Regions from separate parts of the Erwinia sp. CGal63 genome, predicted to be linked through region 3. Evidence: predicted binding sites of a transcription regulator. Region 3 holds the regulator's gene; each other region holds the start of a gene.
The links. Region 3 encodes CRP, which controls carbon source genes, mostly activating them, when cyclic AMP is high. Its sites were predicted from a motif close to ATGTGANNNNNNTCACAT; they were not measured.
Positions count from the first base shown of each region.

Region 1: a site for CRP is predicted at 1,576-1,593, ahead of MKZ79_RS11610 (YjcB family protein). Genes of this name have one in related genera too.
Region 2: a site for CRP is predicted at 1,505-1,522, ahead of MKZ79_RS05510 (arabinose ABC transporter substrate-binding protein). Genes of this name have one in related genera too.

Region 1 is NZ_JAKUMN010000003.1:72,152-76,714, forward strand. Features, by position in the region: gene MKZ79_RS11600 (hypothetical protein) at 3-290, shown strand; gene MKZ79_RS11605 (ATP-grasp fold amidoligase family protein) at 196-1,149, shown strand; gene MKZ79_RS11610 (YjcB family protein) at 1,188-1,469, opposite strand; gene MKZ79_RS11615 (diguanylate cyclase domain-containing protein) at 2,274-3,575, shown strand; gene soxS (superoxide response transcriptional regulator SoxS) at 3,572-3,958, opposite strand; gene soxR (redox-sensitive transcriptional activator SoxR) at 4,071-4,535, shown strand.
Region 2 is NZ_JAKUMN010000001.1:1,218,023-1,222,585, forward strand. Features, by position in the region: gene araG (L-arabinose ABC transporter ATP-binding protein AraG) at 1-261, opposite strand, end outside; gene MKZ79_RS05510 (arabinose ABC transporter substrate-binding protein) at 308-1,291, opposite strand; gene MKZ79_RS05515 (ribulokinase) at 1,636-3,318, shown strand; gene araA (L-arabinose isomerase) at 3,328-4,563, shown strand, end outside.
Region 3 is NZ_JAKUMN010000008.1:45,658-50,220, forward strand. Features, by position in the region: gene MKZ79_RS19360 (hydrolase) at 1-277, shown strand, start outside; gene MKZ79_RS19365 (YheU family protein) at 234-449, shown strand; gene MKZ79_RS19370 (phosphoribulokinase) at 610-1,479, shown strand; gene crp (cAMP-activated global transcriptional regulator CRP) at 1,870-2,502, shown strand; gene MKZ79_RS19380 (YccS/YhfK family putative transporter) at 2,561-4,563, shown strand, end outside.

The DNA of each region.
Region 1 (4,563 bases), on a different contig from region 3:
ACATGAGTCTGGCGCCGTTTGCAGGAAGCAGAGGCCGCGATATCTGTCGCGGCGGAATAAAGCAGCTGGCGGATTTTTTATGCCTGACGGGAAAAATGAGACGCACGTGTCACAATTCCGCAGGGAAAGTGAAGGGCGCCGCGCCTGAACACAGTTTTCCTCACACAACTATAAAGCCTGCAAATGAGGTCGAAAATGTTAAAACTCAAAGCAGAATTAAGAAAAGGTTTCCTTTTCCTTTTCAAAAAGATGCCCTGGTCTTACCAGGACAGAATTTATTATCTGCATAAATTTAAAAAGTTGCCGAACATACACCAGCCAAAACTGTTTAATGAGAAGGTGCTGTATCGCAAATTCGTGACCGGCGACTACATGCGCTACGGCCTGCTCTCCGATAAGCTGCTGGTGCGAGACTATATTTCGCAAACGATTGGCGACGAGTACCTGATCCCGCTGCTGCACGAAACGGCCGATCCCATTACCCTGCTGGGGCTCAGCTCGCTGAAAAATACCGTGGTCAAGCCTAATCACGGCTCGGGCATGGTGGAAATCCTGCTGGAGGAGCCAGACTGTCTGCAGAAGCAGCTGTTGATTAAGCGTTGCGAAGAGTGGTTGAGCCGGGATTTCTCCCATGAAGCCCGCGAAATTCACTATCGCTATATTAAGCCGCGCATTCTGGTTGAACAGTATGTGGGCGACGGCAAGTTCGCTGCCGTTGACTACAAATTCCATATGTTCAACAAAAAAGACGGCACATTCGAGTACGTTCTGCAGATTATTTATAACCGCTGCGGTAACTCGCCGCTGTCGATGAACTTTTACGTCAACACGCTGAAATCCTGCTTCTATAAGATCCGCGATACGGGACTGGATATCAGCGGCGATCTGGAAACGCTGGAGAAAGCGCTGGCGCTGAGCAAGAAGCTGGCCAGCGACTTCGACTATGTGCGTGTCGACTGGTATATCAGCGAAGGACAGATCTACTTTGGCGAGCTGACCTTTACGCCTGGCGCAGGCATGGTCACCGGTCTGGATCAGGGACTGGACAGGATCATGGGCGATATGTGGCTGCAGGAGCGCAAGCCGAAAACGCTGAAGACTATCGGCGGCGAAGCGGCGACGCTGGCCGGAACGCTGAAGAAAGTGTAGTGATAAAAGCCGCATTGATGAAATGCGGCTTTCTCATTTTACGGCAGAGGGTAGTCCGCTGGCGTGTGGCTCATGACGTCAACAAAGACTGTTTTAGTGATGTGCCAGAAATTAAGCAGGTTATCCATGCTTAGCGTGATCCCTAACAGGCCCGTTACGAACCAGCACGACATGCCTATTCCCACGCCGGTAAAAATGAAAGCCATGCCGTTACGGCTGGACTGACGACACTTTACGTTAAAGGTGCTGGCGAGAAACATCATGACTGCACTAACCAGTTCCCATCTCATCAGCACCAGGCTAGCGGTTAAGGTACCCATATTTCTGAAACTCCGCGTAAAATCAGGCCTGGCGAAAGAAAAAAGCGTCATCTGTCCGGACGAAAAGGCCAGGATTGCTTTTCGTCAATCAGAACGTAGGGGGTAAGTGTGATGACGGTCACATTATAGCACCGCATTAAACGGGATTTGAACAGTTTTAAGGCCAGTTACGAACGTTTTTTGATCGCCGACAATAATTGCAGTTAAGGCTATTGTTTATCCGCCAGCAGTTTCCTGCTGCACTTTAATATGGCCCTGCCGTAGCCTGATGAAATAATAAATAAAAGAAATAGCGGGTGGTTTTTGAGACATTTAATGATAACGCTTTACATCAATAATCTCTTTTCTTCTTTTCCCGAGACATTTCCCTCTTTTATCTGCGCGAAATACTTTCTCTCTCTTTGCGCAATTACTGGCAATAACTGAAACCTTTGGGATGAATCCGACCTGCTATAAGTTGTACCAAATGAAGATGAGTTGTAGGATTTTTGAAAATAAATTTTTGCTGTTTTATTTGCTTTCACGCCTGAGCCGGTAAAACGCGCCTGGCGACTACGGCGGAAATTTTCAGGTCAGACAGCAGGAGCCAGCATGGTTGTCAGCGGCTGTTCAGGGTCGAAAGCCGTTTCCGCCCGTTACGAACTTTTCCCCGCTCGCTTAGCTTCGCTCTTTACTTTATATCGCGGCAGGGGCCCGATGCTGACGGTTCTTGTTCATCCGTGGACGAGCGCGGAAGCAAAGTCCTGTTGCCAATGCAGAAGCGCTGCATGAGCGGAGATCCGTTCGGCCGGCGTGGGAGGAATCATGGTTCATGACCATCCCGCGGGAAACCACTCCGCGCAATCGGCGGCAAAACCGCTGCCGACGCTACGTAAGTCGCTACGGCGCATTCATCTGATTATCATCCTTACCTCAATGATGTTCAGCGGCATGTCGATTTCGCTGCTCTCCGTACTGGCGCTACGCAACTATGCCGAAAACAACTCCGAGTTGTTAGCGACCACCATCAGCTATAGCGCTCGCAATGCGGTGGCGGCAGGCGACAGCGAGGCGGCGCTCGCCATCCTGCAGGATATCGGCGGCAAAACGCAGTTTGGCCAGGCGCGTATTCTCGATGCCAACCATCGCCTGTTGGCGAGCTGGTCAGCGAACAGCGGACAGGCCAGCCATCCTTTTCGCGAGCTGGTATCGCGCTGGTTATTTCCAAAACCCGTGCAAATACCGGTGCGCTACGCCGATAAAGAGGTTGGACTTATCTGGCTGACCGGCGATGGCTGTCGGGTGATGCACTATCTTCGACAGGCGATGACGTGGCTGGGCTGCAGTATGCTGCTCTCTGCGCTGCTGGCTTTTTATCTGTCGCGCAGAATGCACGCGGGCATCGTTCGCGCGCTGCAGAATATTGCCCACGTGGCGCACGAGGTACGTAAACGACGGGCTTTTTCGCTTCGCGTGCCTTCCTCTTCGATTGCCGAGCTGAACAAACTCAGCGGCGATTTCAACAGCCTGCTGGATGAGCTTGCCGACTGGCAGCGTCATCTGCAAAGCGAAAACGCCACGCTGGCGCATCAGGTACGGCATGACGCGCTGACCGGTTTGCCTAACCGTTCGGCTTTCGAGCAGGAGCTGCATAAGCAGCTGAACAATCCGCTGACCGCCAGCCGGGTCGCGGTGCTGTTTATCGACGGCGATCGTTTTAAAGCGGTTAACGATAGCTATGGTCATGCGGCTGGCGACAGGGTGTTGATTGTGACCGCGCAGCGGCTACGTGGACGTCTGCGCAAAGGCGATTTGGTCGCCCGGCTGGGCGGCGACGAATTTGCGGTGCTGCTGTTGGGCATCGACAGCGGCGAGCAGGCGGGGCGAGTGGCGCAGAATGTGATTGAAGCTATGCGCGATCCCATTCGGCTGGATGACGACACGCAGATTACTCAGTCGCTCAGCGTGGGCATCGCGCTGGCAAAAAACCATCACACCGCCGAGGCCGCTATCGCCCAGGCCGACGCGGCGATGTATCACACCAAAGCGCTGGGCGGCGGCTGGTATTTTTCACCGACGATCTGCAGCCAACGGCAGGCGGCGGCGCTGCAGTGTGAAAGCGTTTAGCTTTCCGTAACCGCGGACGGGAACTCGGAGCAGTCAAAATAGAGAGGGCGCTTTTGCGGACGGCGCATAGTGTTGCGCCAGGCTGTCGGCGTCTGCGCGAACTGGCGGCGAAATACACGGGAAAATGTCTGCTGCGAGTCGTAACCATACTGCATGGCGATATCGAAAACGGGCCGCTGCGTCTGGCAAAGTTCTTTCGCGGCCAGCGTCAGACGACGTTCGCGAATATAGTTGCCGAGCGTCTGTTTGGTGACGGCGCGGAACATGCGCTGCAGGTGCCATTTCGAATAGCCTGACCGGGCGGCGACCTCATCAATGGAGAGCGCCTTGTCCAGATTGCTGTCAATCCAGTCGGTAAGCGTGTGAATAATATCGTCATGCATACTGTTCTTCTCCTCAGCTCGCTGGCGGCAGATCGTCATGGCGAATCATCATGCTTCGCCTTCTCAGGGGCTGGAGTATAATTCCTCAAGTTAACTTGAGGTAAAGCGTAAAATGAAAAAAAATTCCGTTCATCACAAGCGCGAGCTGACGCCCGGCGACGTCGCGGCCCGTTGCGGCGTTGCCGTCTCCACGCTGCATTTTTACGAAAGCAAAGGCCTGATCGTCAGCTTCCGCAACGGCGGCAATCAGCGCCGCTATCATCGCGACGTGCTGCGGCGGGTAGCGGTGATCAAAATCGCTCAGCGCATCGGCATTCCGCTGGCAACTATCGGCGAGCATCTGGTGCAGTTTCCGCCAGGCAAGCGGCTGTCGCCTAAAGAGTGGGCGCAGCTGACCCGCAAGTGGCGCGAAGAACTCGACAGCCGTATCGAAACGCTGACCCGGCTACGCGACGACCTGGATGGCTGCATTGGCTGCGGCTGTCTCTCAATGGAAGATTGCCCGCTGCGCAATCCGGACGACCGGCTGAGCGAGCGCGGCACGGGCGCTATCCTGCTGGAGCCTGAACACAGATAAGCCTGTCTATACTGATAGCACTTCGTTT
Region 2 (4,563 bases), on a different contig from region 3:
GATAATGGCGACGCCCGCGTTGAGCGCGTCCAGCGTGTTAGTGAAGCTGACCGGCTGGCCCTTGAGCCGGATTTCGCCGCTGGAGGGCTGGTAGCTGCCGCTGAGGATCTTCAACAGCGTCGATTTACCGGCGCCGTTTTCGCCCATCAGCGCGTGCACTTGGCCGGCGGCGCAGTCGAAGCTGATATCCGTCAGCGCTTTAACGCCGGGAAAGGTTTTGCCGATATTATGAAAGCTCAGATACGGGGATGGCATGGTCATTCCTCGCTGTAAGGTGCGTCGGGGCCGCCAGGCGGCCCCTTTCCGATTACATCAGGCCTTTTTTAGCCAGTTCGGTTTTAAAATTGTCGCGGGTAATCAGCACCACGTCGGTGACTTCGGTAAATTTCGGCGGCTCGGCGTCTTTGGTCACCCAGTTATAGAGCATCTGGATGCTTTTATAGCCGTGCACGTCCGGGCTGGGCAGCAGCGAGCCGTAGAAGCCGGTCGCCTGGCCTTTGGAGAGTTCGCTTACCGCGTCCACGCCGTTGATGCCGATGCCGATCACGTCCGGCGCTTTAAAGCCCTGGCCTTCGGTGGCGCGCACGCCGCCGAGCACGGTATTGTCGTTCATGCCGACGATCAGCCAGTGTTTAACTTCCGGATGCTGTACCAGCAGCGAGTTGCCTGCGTCAAACGCGCCGGGAATGTCGTTGGATTTGGTCGGCACCTTATAGATCTGCGCCTCAGGGAAACCGGCCGCCTTCAGCGCGTCCACGGAGCCGCCGGTACGACGGCGCGCCGTATCCAGCTCGTCCGCCGTAATCGCCATTACGCCGGTTTCTTTCGCATTCCAGCCGCGTTTCTGCATCTCCTTATAGAGTTCCTGACCCTGACGCTCGCCGATTTTGGTCGCCGCCATCATCACCAGCGGCACCGTCTCCATCGGCTTGCCTTTGGCGGTGACAAACTGGTCGTCCACGGCGATCACTTTCAGATCGTAGCTGCGGGCTTTGGCTACAATCGCCGAGCCGAGCTTGGGATCGGGCGTGCAGATAACAAAGCCTTTCGCGCCGCTGGCGGCCAGGCTGTCGATCGCATTCAGCGTTTTTTCGCCATCGGGCACGGCGATTTTAATCACCTCAAAGCCCATCTCTTTCCCCGCCTTGTCGGCGAACTTCCATTCGGTCTGGAACCACGGCTCTTCCGGCTGCTTCACCAGAAAACCCAGCTTCATCGTGTCGGCGATAGCCGAATGTGACATAACGGCGGCGAGGCCAGCGATGGCTAACGCCTGAGTAAATTTGTGCATGAGGCTCTCCGGCTCAGTGCCCGCTTTTGGCGGTTTAATGTAAACGGTATCAATTCAGTCCTGGCACGCTGCAACGCCAGCGTATTCGGCATATTAAGACGCCGATAAGCGCTAGTTGTAATGGTAAAGAGAGGGGAAAAGGGAGAGCGCTATCACACCCTGAGCTTTTAGCTGTTTGATCCATATATTTAGCAAAATTAACACAAATCAAACATTTGAAGCCGGTCACAAAACGCTGCGTTACGGCAGAAAAGTGCATATTTGCAGCGGGCTACAGCCTAACCGCCCGCCACGCAATTTCTTAGGGTAGTCGTAACCTATTCGTTGACCGCCCGGAGAGAAAAATGCAGTTGGACGCCATTACAATCGGTCTGGACTTTGGCAGTGACTCGGTGCGCGCGCTGGCGGTTGAGTGCGCCAGCGGCAAAGAGCTGCAAACCGGCGTTGTCGCCTACCCGCGCTGGCAGGCCGGGCTTTACAGCCAGAGCCGTCTGAATCAGTTCCGCCACCATCCGCAGGACTATATCGACGCCTTTGAACAGGCTATTCGTGACGTTGTCACTAAACTGACGCCGGAACAGCGTCGCAGCATCGTCGGCATCGGTGTTGATTCCACCGGCTCGACGCCGGCGCCCATCGATCGTCAGGGCAACGTGCTGGCGCTGCTACCAGAGTTTGCAGAAAACCCCAACGCGATGTTTGTGCTGTGGAAGGATCACACCGCCATTAAGGAAGCGGAAGAGATTACCGCGCTCTGCCATAGCGGACGTTTTGAGGACTATGCGCGCTTTATCGGCGGCACCTACTCTTCCGAATGGTTCTGGGCAAAAATTCTGCACGTCAGCCGCGAAGATCGGGCAGTGCGCGAAGCGGCGGTGGCCTGGGTTGAGCTGTGCGACTGGGTGCCTGCGCTGCTTAGCGGCACCACCGCGCCGGAAGCGATTCGCCGTGGACGCTGCGCCGCCGGTCATAAGTCGCTGTGGCACCCCGCCTGGGGCGGCCTGCCGGGCGCGGACTTTTTCAACGCGCTCGATCCGCTGCTGACGGAACATCTGGATACGCCGATGTTCAGCGAAACCTGGACGGCAGAGCAACCTGTCGGCCAAATTACCGCAGAATGGGCCGCGCGGCTGGGCCTGCCGGAAAACGTCATGATTTCCGGCGGCGAGTTTGACTGCCATATGGGCGCCGTCGGCGCGGGCGCCACGCCTTATACCCTGGTGAAAGTGATCGGCACCTCCACCTGCGATATTTTGATCGCCGATGTGGATCGCGTTGGCGAGCGCGCTATCGAAGGTATCTGCGGCCAGGTCAACGGCAGCGTGGTGCCGAATATGATTGGGCTGGAAGCGGGCCAGTCGGCTTTCGGCGATATGTACGCCTGGTTCAGCCGCCTGCTCGCCTGGCCGCTGGCGCAGGCCGCCGAAAAAAATCCCCATTTGCAGGCTGAGCTACAAAAAATCCAGCAAAACCTGCTTAACGATCTCACCAAAGCTTGGGCCGCCGATCCGCAGCTGGATCATCTGCCGGTGGTGCTGGACTGGTTTAACGGCCGCCGTACGCCTTTCGCCAATCAGCGCCTGAAAGGCGTGATTACCGATCTGAATCTCGGCACCGACGCGCCAACGCTGTTTGGCGGTTTTATCGCCGCGACGGCCTTTGGCGCGCGCGCCATTATGGAGTGTTTCGAGCGCCAGGAGATTCCGGTGGAAAATATCCTGACGCTGGGCGGCATCGCCCGTAAATCCCCGGCCATTATGCAGGTCTGCTGCGACGTCATGAATCGGCCGCTGGATATCGTCAGCTCGGACGAGTGCTGCGCGCTTGGCGCAGCGATTTTCGCCGCGGTCGCCGCCGGCGTCTATCCCGACGTGCCCGCTGCCCAGCAGAAAATGGCCAGCCCGATTGCCACTACGCTTGCGCCCGACGCCAGCCGCGTCGAGCGCTATCAGCAGCTCTATCAGCGTTACCTTCAATGGTGTGAAGTGGCCGAACCGCAGTTCGCCCCGCGCCAGCTCAACAGTTAAGGAGAAAGTATGGCTCAGCTTAATGCGCTCAGCGTCTGGTTTGTTATCGGCACTCAGCATCTTTACGGCAGCGAAACGCTGCGCCAGGTGGAACAGCACGCGCAGCAGGTAGTGGATGGCCTTAACCGCGACGGCAATCTGCCGTTCCGGCTGCAGCTGAAGCCGCTGGTGAAAAGCCCGGACGAAGCGCTGGCGCTCTGCCGCGAGGCGAACTATGCCGACGACTGTATCGGCATCGTCACCTGGCTGCACACCTTCTCGCCGGCCAAAATGTGGATTGGCGGCCTGTCGGTGCTGAATAAGCCGCTGCTGCAGTTCCATACCCAGTTTAACGCGGAGATCCCGTGGGACAGCATGGATATGGACTTTATGAACCTGAATCAGACCGCGCACGGCGGCCGTGAGTTCGGCTTTATCGGCGCGCGGATGCGGCTGCCGCACAGCGTGATCACCGGCCACTGGCAGGATAAAACCGCGCAGGAGCGCATCGGTAAATGGATGCGCGCCGCCGCCGCCAAACAGGCCAGCTCGCAGCTGAAAGTGGCGCGCTTCGGCGACAATATGCGCGAAGTGGCGGTAACGGAAGGCGACAAGGTGGCGGCGCAGATCCAGTTCGGCTATGCCGTTAACGGCTGGGGCGTCGGCGATCTGGTCGAGGTGATCAACGGCGTCAGCGACGGCGACGTCAACGCGCTGATCGACGAATATGAAAGCCTGTACGACTTTACGCCCGCCGCAGCCGCCAACGGCGAAAAGCGGCAGAACGTGCTGGACGCCGCGCGCATTGAGCTGGGCATCAAAAGCTTCCTGCAGGCCGAAGGCTGCATGGCTTTCACCACCAACTTCCAGACGCTGCACGGCATGACGCAGCTGCCGGGCCTGGCGGTACAGAGACTGATGGGCCAGGGCTACGGTTTTGCGGGCGAAGGCGACTGGAAAACCGCCGCGCTGCTGCGTATTTTCAAGGTGATGGCGACCGGGCTGCCGGGCGGCACTTCCTTTATGGAGGATTACACCTATCACTTCTCGCCGGGCAACGAGCTGGTGCTGGGATCGCATATGCTGGAGGTTTGCCCTTCCATCGCCAAAGAGTCGCGTCCGCTGATTGACGTACAGTATCTGGGCATTGGCGGCAAGGCCGATCCGGCGCGCATGATTTTCTCTACGCCAGCGGGACGCGCCGTAAACGCCAGCGTGATCGATATGGGCGATCGTTTCCGCCTGCTGGTCAACGTGGTGGACGCG
Region 3 (4,563 bases):
CGCCCTGCCGCTGCTGCCCGGCGTGCGCAAACCTTTACTGATCATTCATGCTAAAGACGATCCCTTTATGACCGAAGAAGTGATCCCTGCCGCAGGCACCTTGCCCGCCTGCGTGGAGTATCAGCTGACGCAGCATGGCGGACATGTGGGATTTGTGGGCGGAACGCTCTTGAGGCCGCAAATGTGGCTGGAGCAGCGTATTCCGCAATGGCTTTCAACCTGGCTGGACAACGATGATTATTCCCTGGAAAGAACTGGACCCGGAGACGCTCGCTAACCTGATCGAAGCTTTTGTGCTGCGCGAAGGCACTGACTATGGCGAACAGGAGCGATCGCTGGAGCAGAAGGTCAACGACGTTAAGCGTCAGCTCACCAACGGCGAAGCCGTGCTGGTGTGGTCGGAACTGCACGAAACCGTCAACATTATGCCAAAAGGGCAGATTCGTTAAGCGCGGCAGGCTGGCTGGCACCTGTGAATTTTTTGCGCCATCCGGCACTTTGTTGTTATTAATTAACCCTTTTTCGCGCCATCGCCGAAGGCGCGGATGATGACACGCCATAGCGAAACGTGATAACAATGGCGGAATAACGCTCACAGGAAACCCGACTATGTCCGCCAAACATCCCGTGATTGCCGTGACCGGTTCCAGCGGCGCGGGCACCACCACCACCAGCCTGGCCTTTCGCAAGATTTTTCAGCAGCTCAGCCTGCACGCGGCGGAAGTGGAAGGCGACAGCTTCCACCGTTTCACCCGGCCGGAAATGGATATGGCGATCCGCAAAGCGCGCGATATGGGCCGTCATATCAGCTACTTCGGCCCCGAAGCCAACGACTTTTCGCTGCTGGAGCAAACTTTCGCGGAATATGGCCGCAGCGGCAGCGGCCAGTCCAGAAAATACCTGCATACCTACGACGAAGCGGTACCGTGGAATCAGGTGCCCGGCACTTTTACGCCGTGGCAGCCGCTGCCGGAACCGACCGACGTGCTGTTTTACGAAGGTCTGCACGGCGGCGTAGTGACGCCGCAAAATAATGTGTCGCAGCATGTCGATCTGCTGGTTGGCGTGGTGCCGATCGTCAATCTGGAGTGGATTCAGAAACTGATCCGCGATACCAGCGAACGCGGCCACTCGCGCGAGGCGGTGATGGATTCCGTAGTGCGCTCAATGGAGGATTATATCAACTTCATTACGCCGCAGTTTTCCCGAACCCATATCAATTTTCAGCGCGTGCCGACCGTGGACACCTCCAATCCTTTCGCCGCGCGCGGCATTCCTTCGCTCGACGAAAGCTTTGTGGTGATCCATTTTCAGGCGCTGGAAAATATCGACTTCCCCTATCTGCTGGCGATGCTGCAGGGCTCTTTTATCTCCCATATCAATACGCTGGTGGTGCCGGGCGGCAAAATGGGGCTGGCGATGGAGCTGATTATGGGGCCGCTGGTCAAGCGGCTGATGGAAGGCAAAGCGATACAATAGCTTTCCGCCCGTGCACGGCCTGCCAGCACGCTGAGGATTCTCCCAAAAAAGGCCGGGATCGCCGCCGGTTCTGTAGAGGTAAGTTTAACAACTTCCTCTAATTCATTCAGTTAAGCGACTGTCAGCTTCGATCGCTAAAACGGCAGCGCGGCAGATTTCCCGCTATGCTGAAGCGAGACAACAGAAGACACTCATGCAAAGCTGTGCTACAAACAAGGCTGTATTTCGTCAGTACTCTACAGACCAGACGAAACGGGACGACATAACGAGCCCGGCGCTCGACAGAGAGCCGAATAACTTTCCTGCATGGGAAGCGCTTGACTATTTCAACGCCTGTCAGGGAACTCTGCCCCTGTATTTAGGCAAGATAACAACAGAGGATAACAGCGAATGGTTCTCGGCAAACCGCAAACAGACCCGACACTTGAATGGTTCCTGTCACATTGCCATATTCATAAGTATCCATCCAAAAGCACGCTGATCCACCAGGGCGAGAAAGCGGAAACCCTTTACTACATCGTCAAAGGCGCGGTAGCGGTGCTGATCAAGGATGAAGAAGGCAAAGAGATGATCCTGTCTTACCTTAATCAGGGCGATTTTATCGGCGAGCTTGGCCTGTTCGAAGAGGGTCAGGAGCGCAGCGCCTGGGTGCGCGCAAAAACGGCCTGCGAAGTGGCAGAAATTTCCTATAAGAAGTTTCGCCAGCTGATTCAGGTTAACCCGGAAATCCTGATGCGTCTCTCTTCGCAGATGGCGCGCCGTCTGCAGGTCACCTCCGAGAAAGTAGGCAATTTAGCTTTCCTTGACGTGACGGGCCGCATCGCGCAAACGCTGTTGAACCTGGCTAAACAGCCGGACGCCATGACCCATCCGGACGGGATGCAGATCAAAATCACCCGTCAGGAGATCGGTCAGATCGTCGGCTGCTCGCGCGAAACCGTTGGCCGTATCCTGAAGATGCTGGAAGATCAGAACCTGATCTCGGCGCACGGCAAAACCATCGTGGTCTACGGCACACGCTAAGCCGCTCTGTTTGTATGGCGCAACGATGCTGTTGCGCCTTTTCAGCCGGTACAGAGTGATGTGGCGCCGAATCATCTATCATCCCGAAGTCAATTACGCCCTGCGGCAAACGCTGGTGCTTTGCCTGCCTGTCGCCGTCGGCTGGCTGCTGGGCAATCTGCAAAACGGCCTGCTGTTCTCGCTGGTGCCGGCCTGCTGCAATATCGCCGGTCTGGATACGCCGCATAAACGCTTCTTTAAACGCCTGCTAATCGGCGGCGGCCTCTTCGCCTTCAGCAGCTTTCTGGTGCAGTATCTGGGCGACTACGCCGTTCCGCTGCCCGTTATCCTCTTCTCTATGGCCATGCTGCTGGGCGTCACTGGCGAAATCAGTCCGCTGCACGGCAGGCTGCTGCCCGGCGCGCTGATCGCCGGCATATTCACGCTGAGCCTGGCCGGACGCATGCCCATCTGGCAGCCGCCGTCGCTCTATATTCTGGGCACGGTCTGGTACGGCCTGTTTAACTGGTTCTGGTTCTGGCTGTGGAAAGAGCAGCCGATGCGGGAGACGCTGAGCCTGCTCTATCGCGAGCTGGCCGACTACTGCGAAGCGAAATATACCCTGCTGACGCAGCTCGCCGATCCGGAAAAAGCGCTGCCGCCGCTGCTGGCGCGCCAGCAGAAAGCGGTCGATTTGATCAACACCTGCTATCAGCAGATGCATATGCTCGCCGCGAGCAACGATAATCATCACAAACGACTGACCCGCGCGTTTCAGGTGGCGCTGGATTTACAGGAGCATATCGCCGTTAGCCTGCACCAGCCGGAAGAGGTGCAGAAGCTGGTGGAGCAGAGCCATGCCGAAGCGGTGATCCGCTGGAACGCGCAAACCATCGCCGCCAGGCTGCGCGAGCTGGCGGACGATATCCTTTATCACCGCCTGCCTGAACGATTCAGCATGGAGAAGCCGCTTCAGGCGCTGGAGAAAATTGCCCGCCAGCATCCCGCCAATCCGGTCGGCAACTTTTGCGCCTGGCACTTCAGCCGCATCGCGCGCGTGCTGCGCACCCAGCGTCCGCTCTATCAGCGCGATCTGATGGCGGATCGGCAAAAACGCCTGCCGCTGCTGCCCGCTATCAAAAGCTATCTGTCGCTGAAATCCGCCGCGCTGCGTACCGCAGGTCGCTTTGCGGTGATGCTCGCTTTCGCCAGTTCGCTGGCGCTGTTCTTTAATCTTCCCAAGCCTTACTGGATTCTGATGACGGTGATGTTCGTCAGCCAGAACGGCTACAGCGCAACCAGAGTGCGCATCCAGCACCGCGCGCTGGGTACCCTGGCCGGTCTGGTGATAGCCGCGCTCACGCTGCGTTTTCAGGTGCCGGAATCGGCGGTGCTGCTGGTGATGCTGACGCTGACGCTGGCGGGTTATCTGGTAATCCGCAAATACTACGGGCTGGCGACGATTGGCTTTACCGTCACGGCGGTTTATTCGCTGCAGCTGCTGTCGCTGAACGGCGCCGATTTCCTGCTGCCGCGCCTGCTGGATACGCTGATGGGCTGCCTGATCGCTTTCGGCGGCATGGTCTGGCTGTGGCCGCAATGGCAAAGCGGCCTGCTGCGACAAAATGCCCATGACGCGCTGGAAACCTATCAGGAAGCGCTGCAGAAGCTGCTGGGCGACGAGCAGGATCCGCAAAAGCTCGCCTGGCAGCGTATGCGCGTCAACCAGGCGCATAACGCGCTGTTCAACTCGCTGAATCAGGCGATGCAGGAGCCAGGCTTCAATGCCAGCTATCTGGCGGATATGAAACTGTGGGTTACGCATAGCCAGTTTATCGTCGAGCATATCAACGCCATGACCATTCTGGCGCGCGAACATACCATGCTGACGCCGCAGCTGGCCGAGCGCTACCTGCAGGCGTGCGAGATAGCGCTGCAGCGCTGTCAGCAGCGGCTGGAGTATGACGGCCCAAGCTCAGAGAGCAACGTGCTGGATACGCAGGTAGAGTTTCATCGCGGCGCCACGACGATCCTGGAAAGGCATGTAAAAAGGATCCTGAGCCATCTGGCGGTGATGCACAC